2 regions of the Aquabacter sp. DMC10 genome follow, and region 1 is predicted to be linked to the other one. Evidence: riboswitches for the same ligand, from Rfam matches in the RefSeq annotation. Region 1 holds a riboswitch; the other holds the start of a gene.
What was found. Region 1 has a riboswitch for thiamine pyrophosphate ahead of thiO (glycine oxidase ThiO). Riboswitches for the same ligand answer to the same signal wherever they lie in the genome.
Positions count from the first base shown of each region.

Region 2: another riboswitch for thiamine pyrophosphate. It lies ahead of thiD (bifunctional hydroxymethylpyrimidine kinase/phosphomethylpyrimidine kinase); the one in region 1 lies ahead of thiO (glycine oxidase ThiO).

Region 1 is NZ_JBQUYX010000003.1:644,837-652,099, reverse strand. It holds gene thiG (thiazole synthase) at 1-723, opposite strand, end outside; gene thiS (sulfur carrier protein ThiS) at 745-966, opposite strand; gene thiO (glycine oxidase ThiO) at 969-2,138, opposite strand; TPP riboswitch at 2,127-2,226, opposite strand; gene ACT54L_RS11555 (glutathione S-transferase family protein) at 2,418-3,044, shown strand; gene ACT54L_RS11550 (NUDIX domain-containing protein) at 3,090-3,533, shown strand; gene ACT54L_RS11545 (SUF system Fe-S cluster assembly protein) at 4,713-5,087, opposite strand; gene ACT54L_RS11540 (cysteine desulfurase) at 5,084-6,337, opposite strand; gene sufD (Fe-S cluster assembly protein SufD) at 6,512-7,263, opposite strand, start outside.
Region 2 is NZ_JBQUYX010000002.1:199,926-207,188, forward strand. It holds gene ACT54L_RS05705 (PepSY domain-containing protein) at 101-2,674, shown strand; gene ACT54L_RS05710 (helix-turn-helix domain-containing protein) at 2,690-3,307, opposite strand; gene thiD (bifunctional hydroxymethylpyrimidine kinase/phosphomethylpyrimidine kinase) at 3,401-4,213, opposite strand; TPP riboswitch at 4,260-4,365, opposite strand; gene ACT54L_RS05720 (Lrp/AsnC ligand binding domain-containing protein) at 4,470-4,706, shown strand; gene ACT54L_RS05725 (hypothetical protein) at 4,771-6,819, shown strand; gene ACT54L_RS05730 (GtrA family protein) at 6,862-7,263, opposite strand, start outside.

The DNA.
Region 1 (7,263 bases):
GATGCGGCCCGAGAGCCGGGCGAGGCGCCCGCCTTCCACCGCATGCCGGAAGGCGGCGGCCATGCGCACGGGATCATGGGCCTTGGACACCGCCGTATTCAGCAGCACGGCGGAGCAGCCCAGTTCCATGGCCTGCGCGGCATCCGAGGCGGTGCCGATGCCCGCATCCAGCACCACCGGAACCGGCGAGCGGGCGCAGATCAGTTCGATCATGTGCGGGTTGGCGATGCCGAGCCCCGTGCCGATCATGGACCCCAAGGGCATGACGGTGGCCGCGCCCAGATCCGCCAGCTTCTGGCAGGTGACCGGGTCGTCATTGCAATAAGGCAGCACCACGAAGCCGGACTGGACCAATTGCTCGGTGGCTTTGAGCAGCTCCTCCACATTGGGATAGAGCAGCTCCCGGTCGCCGATCACTTCCAGCTTGACCCAATTGGTCTCCAGCGCCTCGCGGGCCAGCTCGGCGGTGAGCACGGCGTCCTTGGCGGTCTGGCAGCCGGCGGTGTTGGGCAGGATATGGACGCGGCCGGTGAGGAGGTCGGTGAGGCTTTCCTCATAGCCGGACAGGCTCATGCGCCGGATGGAGGCGGTGGCCATCTCGGAACCCGAGGCGGCGAGCGCGTCCAGGAACACCTTCTGGTTGGGATAGCCCGCCGTGCCCAGGAACAGGCGCGAATTGAAGGTGCGGTCGGCAATAACGAGGGGATCGGATAGGGTGCTCATATTTTTTATCCCGGGCAGCGATCAGCCACCCTGCTTGGCCTGGATGATCTCGACCGCGTCGCCGGCGGCGAGCGGATGGGCGGCCCAGCGGGTGCGGGGCACCACGGACCCGTTCACAGCCACCGCGATGCCCTTGCGGGCCGGGTCGACGCCCTTGGCGTCGAGGAGGGCGGAGACGGTGTCCACCGGCAGGGCCTCGGCCGCGCCGTTGATCTTCAGGCTGATGGGGTTCGTCGCAGGCATGGCTACTCCGCCGCGGCGCGAGGGGTGAAACGGTCGACGCCGAACGGCGCCGCCAGCGGATCGGCCCGGCCCTCCAGCACCAGGTCCACAATGACCTTGGTGGTGACGGGCAGCAGCAGGATGCCGTTGCGGTGGTGGCCGGTGGCGTGGATGAGGCCCGGCACGCCGGAGGCGCCTAGGATGGGGGCATCGTCCCGGCTGCCGGGGCGGAAGCCCACCCATTGCTCCAGGATGGGCAATTCCTCGATGGTGGGCACCGCCCGCCAGGCATGGGTGAGCAGCGCCAATTGGCCGCCGGCTGTGATGGTGGTGTCGAAGCCCTTCTCCTCCACCGTGGCGCCCAGGATCAGCCGGCCATCCTTGCGGGGCACCATATAGATGCCCGGCCCCCACACCACATGGGTGAGCACGGGATTGGCCGGGTCCATCTGGAGGGACAGCATCTGCCCCTTCACCGGACGCACCGGCAAGGGCGAGGCGGGTGCGATGGTGATGCTGCGCGACCAGGCCCCGGCGGCGAGGATGACCACATCAGCCGCATGCAGCCGGCCACCGATGCGCACCCCGCGCGCCACGCCGCCGGCGCTCTCCACGGCGTCCACCGGCGTGTGCTCGTGAATGCGGGCGCCGGCCTGTTCCGCCGCCACCTTCAGCGCCGCCGCCACCTGGCGGTTGTCGGCTTGGTGGTCTTCCGGGCACCACAGTGCACCGGCGAGGCGGGTGTTGAGATGGGGCTCGCGGCGCCGCGCCTCGGCGGCGGAGAGCCATTCCACCGGCAAGTCATGCTTGCGGTGAAGCGTCAGTTGGTGGCGCAGCTTGCCGGCATCGTCGGCGTTCAGCGCCACCACCAGGGTGCCGCTTTCCCGATAGCCCACGTCCTGGCCGCTGGCGGCTTCCAGATCGGCGGCGAAGCCGGGCCACAAAAGCTGGCTCTCCCGGTTGAGGGCGAGCAGGTCTTCCTCGCCCGGCTCCAGCTCGGCGCAGGCGGCGAGCATGCCGGCGGCGGCATGGCTGGCGCCCTGGCCGGCCACTCCGGCATCGAAGAGATCGACGCTGGCGCCCGCTTCCGCAAGGCGCCAGCCGATGGCAAGGCCGATCACGCCCGCGCCGATGATGGCGATGCGGGGGCGGTCGGCGGGGACAGAATTAAAGGACGACAAGCCTTGGCTCATCGGCTCCTCCCTACGCTGGAATGACCCAGACAGGTTCGATGGGTATGATCTCAGCCGCACATGATGCGCGGCACCCCAGGCCGTTCGGACAGTATCGCGCGATGACCCTTCGACGGCAAGGGAAACCGACCGGGCGGCCCGCGCGGTGAGGCCGCACCAGCCCGGCGCCCCTTCCCACCTGCCCGCTCTAGCTTGGGCCGGGCGGAAGGGCAATGGCGGCGGTGCGGATCGACAGAGGCAATCGTTCCCCCTATGTTCTCGCCCACAGGAGGATTCGCCATGAAGCTTTATTGGGCCCCCCACAGCCGCGCCTTCCGCACCCTCTGGCTGCTGGAGGAATCCGGCCTGCCCTATGAACGCGAGCTGGTGCCGCTGGGCAGTGCGCGCCTCAAGAGCGCGGAATACCGGGCCATCAATCCCATGATGAAGGTGCCCGCCTTGGAGGACGGCCCGACCCGGCTCGCCGAGAGCGGCGCCATCTGCGCCTATGTGGCGGACCTCGCCCCCGACGGACGCCTCGCGCCTGGCATCGGCGATCCCGCCCGCGGCGCCTATCTGCATTGGATGTTCTTCGATACGGCCTGCATGGAAGCCGCCTTCGTGGAGCGCATGGCGGGCGTCGCCATTCCCTCCCGCTCGGCCGGCTGGGGCAGCTTCGACCAGGTGATGGGCGTGCTGGAGGACCAGTTGGCCACCGGGCCGTGGGTGCTGGGCGAGCGCTTTTCCGCCGCCGACATCATGCTGGGCATGAGCCTGTGGTACGGCATGCACCTGCTCAAGCTGGTGAAGGACCGGCCGGTGCTGGAGGCCTATGTGGCCCGCTGCGTCGCCCGCCCCGCCTTCCAGCGCGCCGAGGCCATCGAGGCGGAAGGCCTCGGCGAGCTGGAGAAGGCCGCCAGCGCCTGAGCCGGGCCTTGCGGCGCGGGGCCGGAAGGCGTTTAGAGTCTGACCATGCTGCCCTTCCGCCCGCTCCTGCGCCGCATCACCCATGGCCTCACCCTCGGCGTCCGCACCATCGTGCGGGACGAGGACGGCCATGTGCTGCTGGTCCGCCACGGCTATGCGCCCGGCTGGCATCTGCCGGGCGGCGGCGTGGATGCGGGCGAGAGCGCCGAGGCCGCCGCGCGGCGGGAATTGCTGGAGGAGACCAATGTCTCCGCCACCGCGCCGCTTGTGCTGCACGGCCTCTATTTCAATGCCCGCTTCGGCGGCCGCGACCATGTGGCCTGCTTCCTCGTGCCCGCCTTCTCCCGTGGCCCGACGCCCAAGCCCAATGCGGAAATCCGCGAGATCGCCTTCTTCCCCCTCGACGCGCCGCCCGCCGACACCTCCCCCGGCACCGCCCGGCGCCTTGCGGAAGTGCGGGGCGAAATGGAGCGGACGGATCGGTGGTGAGGGGGCCTGATCTTGCGGCGCCCGCGCGCCCTCCCTGTTCCCTCTCGCCCCCTCCCTATCCCTCCCCCGCCTTGCGGGAGAGGGGATTTTGGTGCGCTTGGCGGGACGCTGGCTCTGCTCTGCCTCAGCGTCTGTCATCCCAACCTCTCCCCCGGCGGAGCCGGCCCCCTCTCCCGCGAAGCGGGGGAGGGTTGGGGAGGGGGAATTGCGGACGGTGAAGCGTTCCCCTCCCCCAAAGCTGCGTCCTGCCCCGGCCCTCTGCCCCCTCCCTATCCCTCCCCCGCCTTGCGGGAGAGGGGACTTTCGTGCGCTTGGGCGGAGCGGTGGCTCTGGGCGTGATGGGCGTCTGTTATCTGGACCTCTCCCCCGGCGGAACCGGCCCCCTCTCCCGCAAAGCGGGGGAGGGTGGGGGAGGGTGGGGGAGGGTGGGGGAGGGGGCAAGGACACAACGCCGCAATCCTGCCCGCCCCTCTGACGCCCCCAGCGCCAACACCCCCGCCAAAGGCGAGGTGGAGGGATGCGGGAGCGGCCGGCGCGCGGCGGCGCGCCGTAGAAGTGTGGGATGAGGTGGAGCCGCGCTCCGTCCGCTCCCGCGCGGGGATTTATGGCCTCGGCCCTGCGCCGCGTGGGCAACAGGTTCTCCCATCAGCACCGGCCGAACCACTGCCGGATCAGTGCGCCTGGGCCTTCAGCCTCCTCTGCTAACGGGCGCGAGGTGCGTTAAGCCCCGTCCCGTCGGACACCCGCCCCCGACACCACCCGTCAGGCCGCTCCGGACGCGCCCCTCCTTGGTGCCAGGTGGGACTACCCTAGCAGAGGCGACCACAAATAGGAATATTATCTAGGATATTTTCTTAATTCGGTCATTGCGGCTCTCGCCCTACCCCCTCCCTAACCCTCCCCCGCTTTGCGGGAGAGGGGACTGCGGGGCGCCCAGTCAGGGTGGTGGTTCTGCCCGTCACCGGCGTCGGTGATCCCGACCTCTCCCCCAGCGCCACAGGCCCCCTCTCCCGCAAAGCGGGGGAGGGCTGGGGAGGGGGAATGCAGGGAAAGGCGGGCAAGGGGAAATAGGGCCAAGACCAGGCCGGCCGCCCTCCCCCAAAACGCACGACGCCCGCCGCTGCGTAGGCAGGGCGGGCGTCGAAACCATCGGGCTTGCCCCGGCTCAACCGGCGCAGGTCACCACAGATTGAGCGTGGCGCGGGCCTCTTCGGACATGCGGCCCTGGTCCCACGGCGGGTCGAAGGTGATGTCCACGGTGACGCCGGCGACGCCGGGGACCGTATTCACCGCTCCTTCCACCATGCCGGGCAGTTCCGCCGCGGAGGGGCAATTGGGGGTGGTCAGGGTCATCTCCACGGCCACGGTGCGGTCGTCGGCGATGTCCACCTTGTAGATGAGGCCCAGCTCGTAGATGTCCACCGGGATCTCGGGATCATAGACGGTCTTGAGCGCGCCGACGATGTCGTCGGTCAGGCGCGTCAATTCCTCTTCCGGGATGCCGGACTGGAACTGCGGAACGTGGGGCGTTTCGTTGGTCAGCGTATCGGTCATGCGAACAAATCCTGCGCCTTCACGAGCGCCTCGGCAAGGCGATCCACGTCGGCACGCGTATTATAGAATGATAATGATGCGCGACAGGTGGCTGTCACCCCATATCGGGCGAGCAAAGGCTGGGCGCAATGGGTGCCGGCGCGCACCGCCACCCCATAGCGATCCAGCACGGTCGCCACGTCATGGGGATGGGCGCCCTTCAGCTCGAAGGAGAGGATCGCCCCCTTGCCCGCGGCGGTGCCGAAGATGCGCACGGAATTGAGCGCCCCCAGCTTTTCGTGGGCATAGTCGGACAGCTCGGCCTCATAGGCGGCGATGGCCGGGCGGCCCACCACTTCCATATAGTCCAGCGCCGCGCCAAGGCCGATGGCCTGGACGATGGGCGGCGTGCCGGCCTCGAAGCGGTGGGGCGGGGCGGCATAGGTGACGCGGTCCTCGCTCACCTCGCGGATCATCTCGCCACCGCCCTCATAGGGCGCCATTTCGGCCAGCAGCTCCCGCTTGCCATAGAGCGCGCCGATGCCCGTGGGCCCATAGAGCTTGTGGCCGGTGACCACGTAGAAATCCACGTCCAGGTCGCGCACGTCCACCGGCATGTGCACGGCGCCCTGGCAGCCATCCACCAGCACCTTGGCGCCCACCGCATGGGCGGCGCGCGCGATCTCCTTCACCGGCGTCACCGTGCCCAGCACGTTGGACATCTGGGTGATGGCGACGATGCGGGTGCGCGGCGAGAGCAGCGCTTTGAAGGCGTCCAGGTCGAAGCTGCCATCCTCCTGCACCGGCGCCCAGCGGATCACCGCGCCCTTGCGCTCCCGCAGGAAGTGCCAGGGCACGATGTTGGAATGGTGCTCCATGATGGACAGGATGATCTCATCCCCCGGCCCGATCTCCTGGCCAAGGCTGGAAGCGACGAGATTGATGGAGCCGGTGCCCGAGCGGGTGAAGATGATCTCGTCAGGGGAGGCCGCGTTCAGGAACACACGCACGCTCTCGCGCGCCGCCTCGAAGGCCTCGGTGGCGGCATTGGCGAGATAGTGCAGGCCGCGATGAACGTTGGAATATTCGCTCTCATAGGCCTGCCGCATGCGGTCCAGCACCTGGCGGGGCTTCTGGGCCGAGGCGGCATTGTCCAGATAGGTGAGCGGGTGGCCGTTCACCACCAAAGAGAGGGCGGGAAAATCGGCGCGCACCGCCTCCACGTCGAAGGGGCGGGTGGCGGATGAAGGAGCGGACAAAATGGCGGTCATGAAACAGGTCCGATGCGCGTTGGGCCGCCGCGCGCGATCACGGCGCGGCCGGCGCTGCGTTGACGATCACCTTCCGGTGCCCTCCGGGCGCGGTGCGGGCCTTATGCCCGCCCGACGCCTCATATTAGGACCGCAGTCCGGCGGCGCGAACCCGCCGGACTGTCGCGCGACCGTTCAGCCGGCCCGCTTCTTCAACCAGGTGACGGCGCGGGTCATGAGGGCCTCGCGCAGTTCGTCATGCTCCACGAACTCGATGGCCTCGCCCACGAAGGCCTGGATCAGCAGCGCCTCCGCTTCCTTGGCGGGGATGCCGCGGGCCATGAGATAGAAGAGCAGGTCCTCATTGATGGCGCCGGCGGTGGCGCCGTGGCCGCACTGGACGTCGTCGGCGAAGATTTCCAGCTCCGGCTTGTTGTCCATCTCCGCCGCCTCGCCCAGCAGAAGCGCCTGGCTCATCATGCGCCCGTCGGTCTTCTGGGCCTCACGGCGCACGATGATCTTGCCCTGGAACACGCCCTTGGCCTCGTCCGCGAGCACGGTCTTGAACAGCTCCCGGCTTTCGCAATGGGGCACCACATGGTCGAGCAGCAGCGTGATGTCCGCATGCTGCCGGCCCCGCGCCAGGGTGGCCCCACGCAGCGCGCCCTGCGTATGGGCGCCGGCGAAGCGGCCATAGACGGACAGGCGGGAGGCCGCCGCCCCCGAGGTGAGCGCGAAGGAGTGGAACTTCGCGTCCTTGCCGAGGCGCGTCAGGAAGGTGCCCAGATGCAGGGCGGCATCGCCCTCTTCCTGCACCCGCACATAGTCCACATGGGTGTGATCGCCCACGAACAGCTCGACCGCGTCATTGGTCACATAGGCCCGGCCGTCCGGCCCCTGGAAGCTCTCCACCAGCGTCAGCTTGGCGCCGGCGGCGACATCCACCA
Region 2 (7,263 bases), on a different contig from region 1:
GGCATTGCAGAATGGTCCCGCGACTTATTGGCCCCGGCTTTTACTTGAAGCCTTCCGCGCGCCTCATCCTCATCCCTCCCCGCGCTCTGGGGGACCAGACATGCTGAAAGCCCTATGGTTCCAGACCCACTGGCTGCTCGGCATCACGGCTGGGCTCGTCCTGGCGGTGGTCGGCGTCACCGGCGGCATGCTGTCCTTTGAGGACGAGATCCTGCGCGCCCTCAACCCCGGTGTGATCACCGTCGACGCAAGGCCGGGCGGCCCGCAGCCACCCGCGGCGCTCATCGAGAAGATCCGCGCAGAGGTTCCCGAGCGCACCGTCACGGCGCTGACGGTCTATGCCGATCCCGAGCGGGCCGCACGGGTCACCCTCGCCCCCCTCCCCGGCGGGGCGGGCGGTCCCCGAGGAGAGATGCGCTATGTGGACCCCTATGACGGCCACCTGCTCGGGGCCGTCCAGGGCCAGGACTTCTTTCGCCTGACCATGCAAATTCATCGCTGGCTGGCTGCGGGAGATGTGGGAAAGCAGATCGTCGGCGCCTCTACCATCGCGCTTGTTGTTCTCAGCCTATCTGGTCTTTATCTGCGCTGGCCGCGTCGGCCTCTACAGGCACGCTCCTGGTTCCACCTCAATCTCAAACGCGGTGGCCGGAACCTGTTGTGGGAACTTCATTCGGTCATCGGCACCTGGGTCCTGCCCTTCTATCTTCTTGCCTCGCTGACCGGCCTCTATTGGTCCTATGACTGGTATCGAAACGCCCTGTTCGACATAACGGGCACGCCCCGCCCTGCCCAGCAGGGTCCCCGCCCCGGCCAAGGCCCCGGCGCGCCGGCGCCGACTCCCGGTGCCCCAGGGGGCGCCGGGAGGCCGGTCACTGCCCCGCCGGACCTCGCCCGCATGTGGGACGTCTTCGTGCGCGAAGCCGGCCCCTATTCCATGGCGACCCTCCGCCTGCCCCAGGGAAATCAACCCCTTACCATCACCTACCAGCCGCCGGACCCGGCCCACGAGCGTGCCAACAACACCCTGGTCATCGACCCCTTCGGCGCGGTTCGCCAGCATCGCCGGTTCGAGGATCTCCCCCTCGGCCAACGCCTCATGGCCAGCATCTTCCCGCTTCATGCCGGCAGCTATTTCGGGCTGCCTGGTCTGATCCTGATGATGATTGCCAGCCTGCTCATGCCGCTCTTCGCCGTCACCGGCTGGCTGCTTTATCTGGACCGCCGCAAGAAGAAAGCCGAGGCCCGGCGCGCCGCCGCGCAAGTGCAGGGATGGCAGGCCGCAAGCGGACAATCGGTGCTGGTGGCCTTTGCCAGCCAGACCGGGACAGCGGAGCGCCTGGCGTGGACCACCGCCGCCGCACTGAAGGCGGTTGGCCTTGCCCCCCGTGTCACCCCCTTGGCGACGCTCGACGCCGCCGCCCTGGCCCGGGAGACCCAGGTGCTGTTCATTGTCTCCACCTTCGGGGAAGGGGAAGCCCCCGATGCGGCCCGGGCATTTTCCCGCGCCTTTCCAAGGTCCAAGGTCCGGCTGGACACCATGCGGTTCGCTCTACTGGCCCTTGGGGACCACACCTATGGACACTTCTGCGGGTTTGGCCGAAGCCTGGAGGCTGCCCTTCGGGAGAAGGGCGCCCAGCCCCTCTTCGGAACCGTGGAGATGGACGGCGATGACGCGGCCGCCCTCACCACCTGGCAGGTCCGCCTGTCTCGGCTGACGGGCGAGACGGTCGCCGGCGACTGGAGCACACCGGCGGCGCAGCCCTGGCGCCTGGTGGAGCGCCGGTGCCTCAATCCCGGCGGCGTCGGCCTGCCCACGTTCCATGTGGTGCTGGAGCCGCCGCCTGGCCCCCTGCCGGTGTGGGAGGCGGGTGACATTGCCCAGATCCAGCCGCGAAATGACCCCGGCCGCGTGCGCGCGGCCCTGGCGGCGCTATCTTTGGACCCCGCCGCTTCCGTGGCGGCCGGCGGCGCAGCGCTCGCGCTGGAAGGGGTGGCGCTGCGCGGCGCCCTGCCCGGCCAAGTGCCGGCCGGCATCACGGCTCAAGGGTTTGCTGACCTCATCCGCCCCCTGCCCGATCGGGACTATTCTATCGCGTCCATTCCGCAGGATGGACGCTTGGAACTGCTGGTGCGGCAGACCCGGTCGCCCGATGGCAGCCTGGGTGTCGGCTCGGGCTGGCTCACCGCCCACGCTCCGGTCGGGGGCGAGATCGAGCTGCGCATCAAGCACAATCCGGGGTTTCATGCCCCGCCGGCCGAGCGCCCCCTCATTCTGATCGGCAATGGCACCGGCCTTGCCGGGCTGCGGGCCCATCTCAAGGCGCGCATCCAGGCCGGGCGGGATCGCAACTGGCTGCTCTTCGGCGAGCGCAACCGCGCCCATGACTTCTACTTTAGCGAGGAGATATCGGGATGGGTGGCCTCTGGCGGCATCGCCCGCCTGGATCTGGCCTTCTCGCGGGATCAGGAGAGTCGCATCCATGTGCAGCAGCGTCTGGCAGAAGCGGCTGAAGATCTGAAGGCCTGGGTGGCCGAGGGGGCTGCCATTTTTGTCTGCGGCAGCCTTGCCGGCATGGCGGGCGGCGTGGATGAGACCCTCCGCTCCATCTTGGGGGCGGATGTGGTGGAGCGCCTCGCGGCCGAAGGCCTTTATCGGCGCGATGTCTATTGAGGAGAAAGCGCCGTCCTAGTCGAGAACGGCGGCCTTCAGCAGGCAGACCATGAAGGCATGGGCCGGCTCGGTGCTCACGTTGCGGATTACGTGGCGCCGGTCGCAGCGATAGCGAAGGGTCTCGCCCGCCTTGGCGGTCTCGGTCACGCCGCCCACTTCCACCTCGAGGGTGCCGGAAATCACGCTCAGGCACTCGATGGAGCCGCGCTGGTGCGGATCGGATTCCAGCTCGCCTCCCGGCTCGGCCTGGAAGTCATAATATTGCAGCCACTCAACGGTCTTGATCCAACCGATGATGGTCAAGCGACAGCGGCCGTCTTCCGAGAGCAGGATGGGAGTGTCGGCGCGCGTCAGCTTTTCAACGAAGGGGGCTTCGTCCGATGAGGCGAGCACCCGCTCCACGGACATGTCCAGCGCCTGGGACAGGCGCCAGATGGTGGCGAGGGTCGGATTGGTCTCGTTGCGCTCGATCTGGCTGATGATGGACTTCGCTACGCCGGATTGTTCCGACAGGTCCGACAAGGACAGGTTATAGGCCTTCCTCAGCCGCTGGATGGTCTTTCCCAGCTGCCCGGTGATGACCTGGGCTCCCGTCTCGAGATTGCGGTCGGTACCCTTTTCCCGTTGCGACATGGCGTTCCATCTTTGCGAACCAGTGTTCGTATTAACGTACGAAACGATGAAAGCAAGACGAATAGCCACACCCCCGCGGGAGACGTGGGCGCCTCACGCCCAGACAGCGAAGAAGTGGTGCACCGGCCCGTGGCCGTGGCCAACATTCAGCCCGTCTGCGGCTGCAATTGCGCCGGTGATGTAAGCCTTTGCGGCATCTACGGCCGCCCCTAAGCCTTCGCCGTGGGCAAGCCCCGCAGCAATGGCCGACGACAATGTGCAGCCCGTGCCATGGGTGTTTCGGCTGGCATGGCGGGGCGCCGCAAGCCGCACCACGCCGGTGGCGTCCACCAGCAGATCCACGCTCTCCGGCCCCTCCCCATGGCCCCCCTTCATGAGCACAGCGCGCGCGCCCAGTGCCAGGAGACGCTCCGCCTGGTGCTGCATCTGCGCCTCCGTCTGGGCCACCGGCGCATCAAGCAGGGCTGCCGCCTCTGGCAGGTTGGGCGTGACCACATGGGCACGGGGCAGCAGCAGGCTTTTCAACGTATGGATGGCTTCCGGGTCCAAGAGACGGGCGCCGGAAGCCGCCACCATGACCGGGTCGAGCACCACCGCCTTTGGCGTCCATCGGTCGAGCCCAGCTGCCACCGCCTCGATGGCAGCCGGCCGCGACAACATGCCGATTTTCACCGCGGCCACGTCAAGGTCGGAAAAGACGGCGTCAAACTGAGCGGTGATGAAATCCGGCGGGACGTCATGAATGGCGGTGACACCCTGCGTGTTTTGGGCGGTCAGAGCCGTAAGGATGCTGGCGCCATAGACGCCGAGAGCGGAAAACGTCTTCAGATCGGCCTGAATGCCTGCGCCGCCGCCGGAGTCGGAGCCGGCGACAGTGACGGCGATGGGGGGAACGCGCTTTGCCATAGGGGCCTCCCGCACCGGTGGAAAGCCCGAAAAGCCGTGCGCCCAGCGCCCGACCGCTCTCGCTTCCCTGCGCCGGCATGATCCGGATCAGGTTCGCGGGTTGGCGCCTGCCTCTCAGCCCCACATCATGTGGGACACCCCGACGAGATCCGTGTCATGTAGCCAACCCTCCTTCCGCCTTCAAGGATCGCAGGGGCGCAGACTTGCCAGAGGCCGGCGATTTGTCCACTTTGCCGGCCTGTCCTGGAGGTTCGCCGTGGTTCCCTTCTTCATGCAGATCAAATGCCAGCTGGGCCGCTCCTATGAGGTGGCCAACGCCCTGGCCGACAAGGAAATTGCCTCCGAGATCTATTCCACGGCCGGCGATTTCGATCTCCTTGTCAAATTCTATGTGGGCGACGATGTCGACATCGGGCACTTCGTGAACGAACAGGTTCAGGGCGTTCCCGGCATCCAGGACACCCGCACCATCATCACCTTCAAGGCCTTCTGATGCACCGCCCGCCCTTGGTTGAGCTTAAGGGCTGATGGCACGAGGCAGAGAAGGGGTGGGAAGCTTGCGCGATGGGACGCGATCCGAAGCGGGGCTCACCCCGCGCCTGACCGGGGGAGACGTTCTCCTCCTGATCGTCCTTTTGGGGTTTCGCTTCTATGTGGAGGTGAACAGCCGGCTGCTGCTGATCCCGGCCGCCGGTCACGATGACGGCTATTTCATGCGGATGGCCAGCCACATCGCTGCGGGGCAATGGCTCGGCCCCTTCGACCAGTTCACCTTGATGAAGGGCCCCGGCTATCCGATTTTCGTGGCCCTTTCCGTCTTTCTCGGCAACCCCATCTCCTTCGGCCATGCGTTGTTCCATTTGGGCGCCGCCCTGGTGGGAGCCTGGGCGGTGCTGCGGCTGACGCGGTCTAAAATCGCCTTCTACGGCGCCCTACTCCTCGTCTTGCTGGTGCCGGCGGGCTTCGAGATGGGGGTACATCGCATCCTGCGCGACCAGATCTATTGGGGCCAGACCCTGATGATCTTTGCCTGTGGCACCCTGCTGATGTTCGCGCCGCCAGAGGGATGGAAGGCGCGTCTTCTGCTTGGACTTGGTGGAGGAGCGACCCTGGCGTGGGCCCTGATGACCCGCGAGGAAGGGATCTGGTTCCTTCCCGGGCTTTGCGTCCTTCTGCTGACGGGACTGGTCTTCAACGGCGTCAGCTGGAAGAGCGCGGCACGCCTCGCTCCAGGCCTGGCCGGGGCGGCGGTTGGCTGTGCGGCCCTGCTCCTGACCCTGTTCACCCTCAACTTCATGACCTATGGCGCGTTCATTGGAGTCGATTTCCAGGACCGCGCGTTCAAGGACGCGGTGGGCGCGCTTTCGAGCATCGAAGATGGCGGGCAGATCTCGCAGGTGCCGGTGAGCACCGTCGCCATGGAAAAGGCCGCGGCGGTGAGCCCCAGCTTCGCCCGCCTCGCCGCCGATCTCCGCCCCGACGGCCCGCTGGCGCACTGGTACCTGGCTGGCTGCACGGCCCTGCCCCACACGTGTGGACAGATCGCCGGAGGCTGGTTCGTCTGGGCCTTGCGCGACGCGGCGGCCAATGCCGGTGACTACGCATCGCCCATGCGCGCACGAGCGGCATTTTCCCAGATGGCCGCCGACATCCGCTCCGCCTGCGCTGCTGGTACCCTGACCTGCCGCCCCACCCTCTACGCCCACCTTCCCCATCTTTCCGGCGCGCAGTGGCTTCAGGTACCCGGGCGGTTCTGGGAGGCCCTGACGACGGCGGCTCTGGTCACCCGGGGCAGCTATGATCTGGCCACCACGCGGGACGAGCCGAACGAGTCGCTCTTTAATGTCTACTGGTCGTTTCTGAACTATCCGCGCACCTATGGCCCCACCAGCGATCGGCGCGAGACGCTCGGCTGGGTGCGGCGAGCGCCAGGCGAGGCTTGGCCCTCGCTTGCCATTCGCGATGACCAAGGCATCCAGGTCCGCGCGCATATCCAGCGCATGCCGAGTCCGGATCTGGTTCAAATGCGGGACGATGAAGGCGCCGCCAATGATCGCTTCCGGGCCGACTATGCCTGCCCGGGCACCTGCGTACTGGACGCGATTTTCTCGGACGGGACCCAGCTCTCCCTTCCGCTGAAAGTGGGGGGCGCCGTGGCGCGCTCGGCCGGGGATCGAACACTCCATGTGGATGCGACCGTCGCCGCCCTCAATCCCGCAGGCCTTTGGAATCGCAGTGCCAATGCGGCCGGCCACATCATTCGCGCCCTGCTGCGGGCGGCGCCGTTCGTCTTCCCGCCTCTGGTCGCCCTCGCCCTGTTGGCGTTTGCCTGGGCGGGTGCACGGTGCCTAACAGACCGGCGCCTGGACGCGGCATGGTTGAGCGCAGCGACAGCCTGGACGCTGGTGGGAACACGGCTTGCCCTTGTGGCGCTCGTGGACGTCAGCTCGTTTCCGGCCATCAACGCGCAATATACGCTGCCGGCCACCTATCTGATGGCCCTGGCCATTCCCCTCTCCCTTGCCTCAGGAGCGGCCGCATGGGCGCGGCGAAGCTCCTTGCGTCCAAAGCTGGCGGGATCAGACGGCCCCCCGTCCTCACTATAGAGGCGGGCCGCTGGCCGGGATCGCGCCTCCCTGACGCACATTTCAGCGCGGTCGCGCCTCGCCATCCGCCTTCGCGGGGCGGAAGGAAAAATGCTTGTGGGCGAAGTAGCTGGTCAGGACCGGGCTGCCGAGACCAATGGCGTGGCCGACTGTTTCCGCATGCCAGATGAAGCCGATCATGGGGAGGCCCCATTCCACCAGCCCCACACTCACGACCCAGATTTGCAGGAGGGACAGGATATTGACGAGGGCAAAGCGCACCATCTGCCCGGCGGCGGGGTGCGCCTCGGCTCGAAACACGAAACGGCGGTTGAGCAGGAAGGCCACCGCCATTCCGAGCGGATAGGCGAGCACGATGGCCACCTGGTAGTCGACCACCAGGTTAAAGGCGATGCGGCCCACCAGATTGACCAGCGCAGCCAGTCCGCCGATCATCAGAAAGAA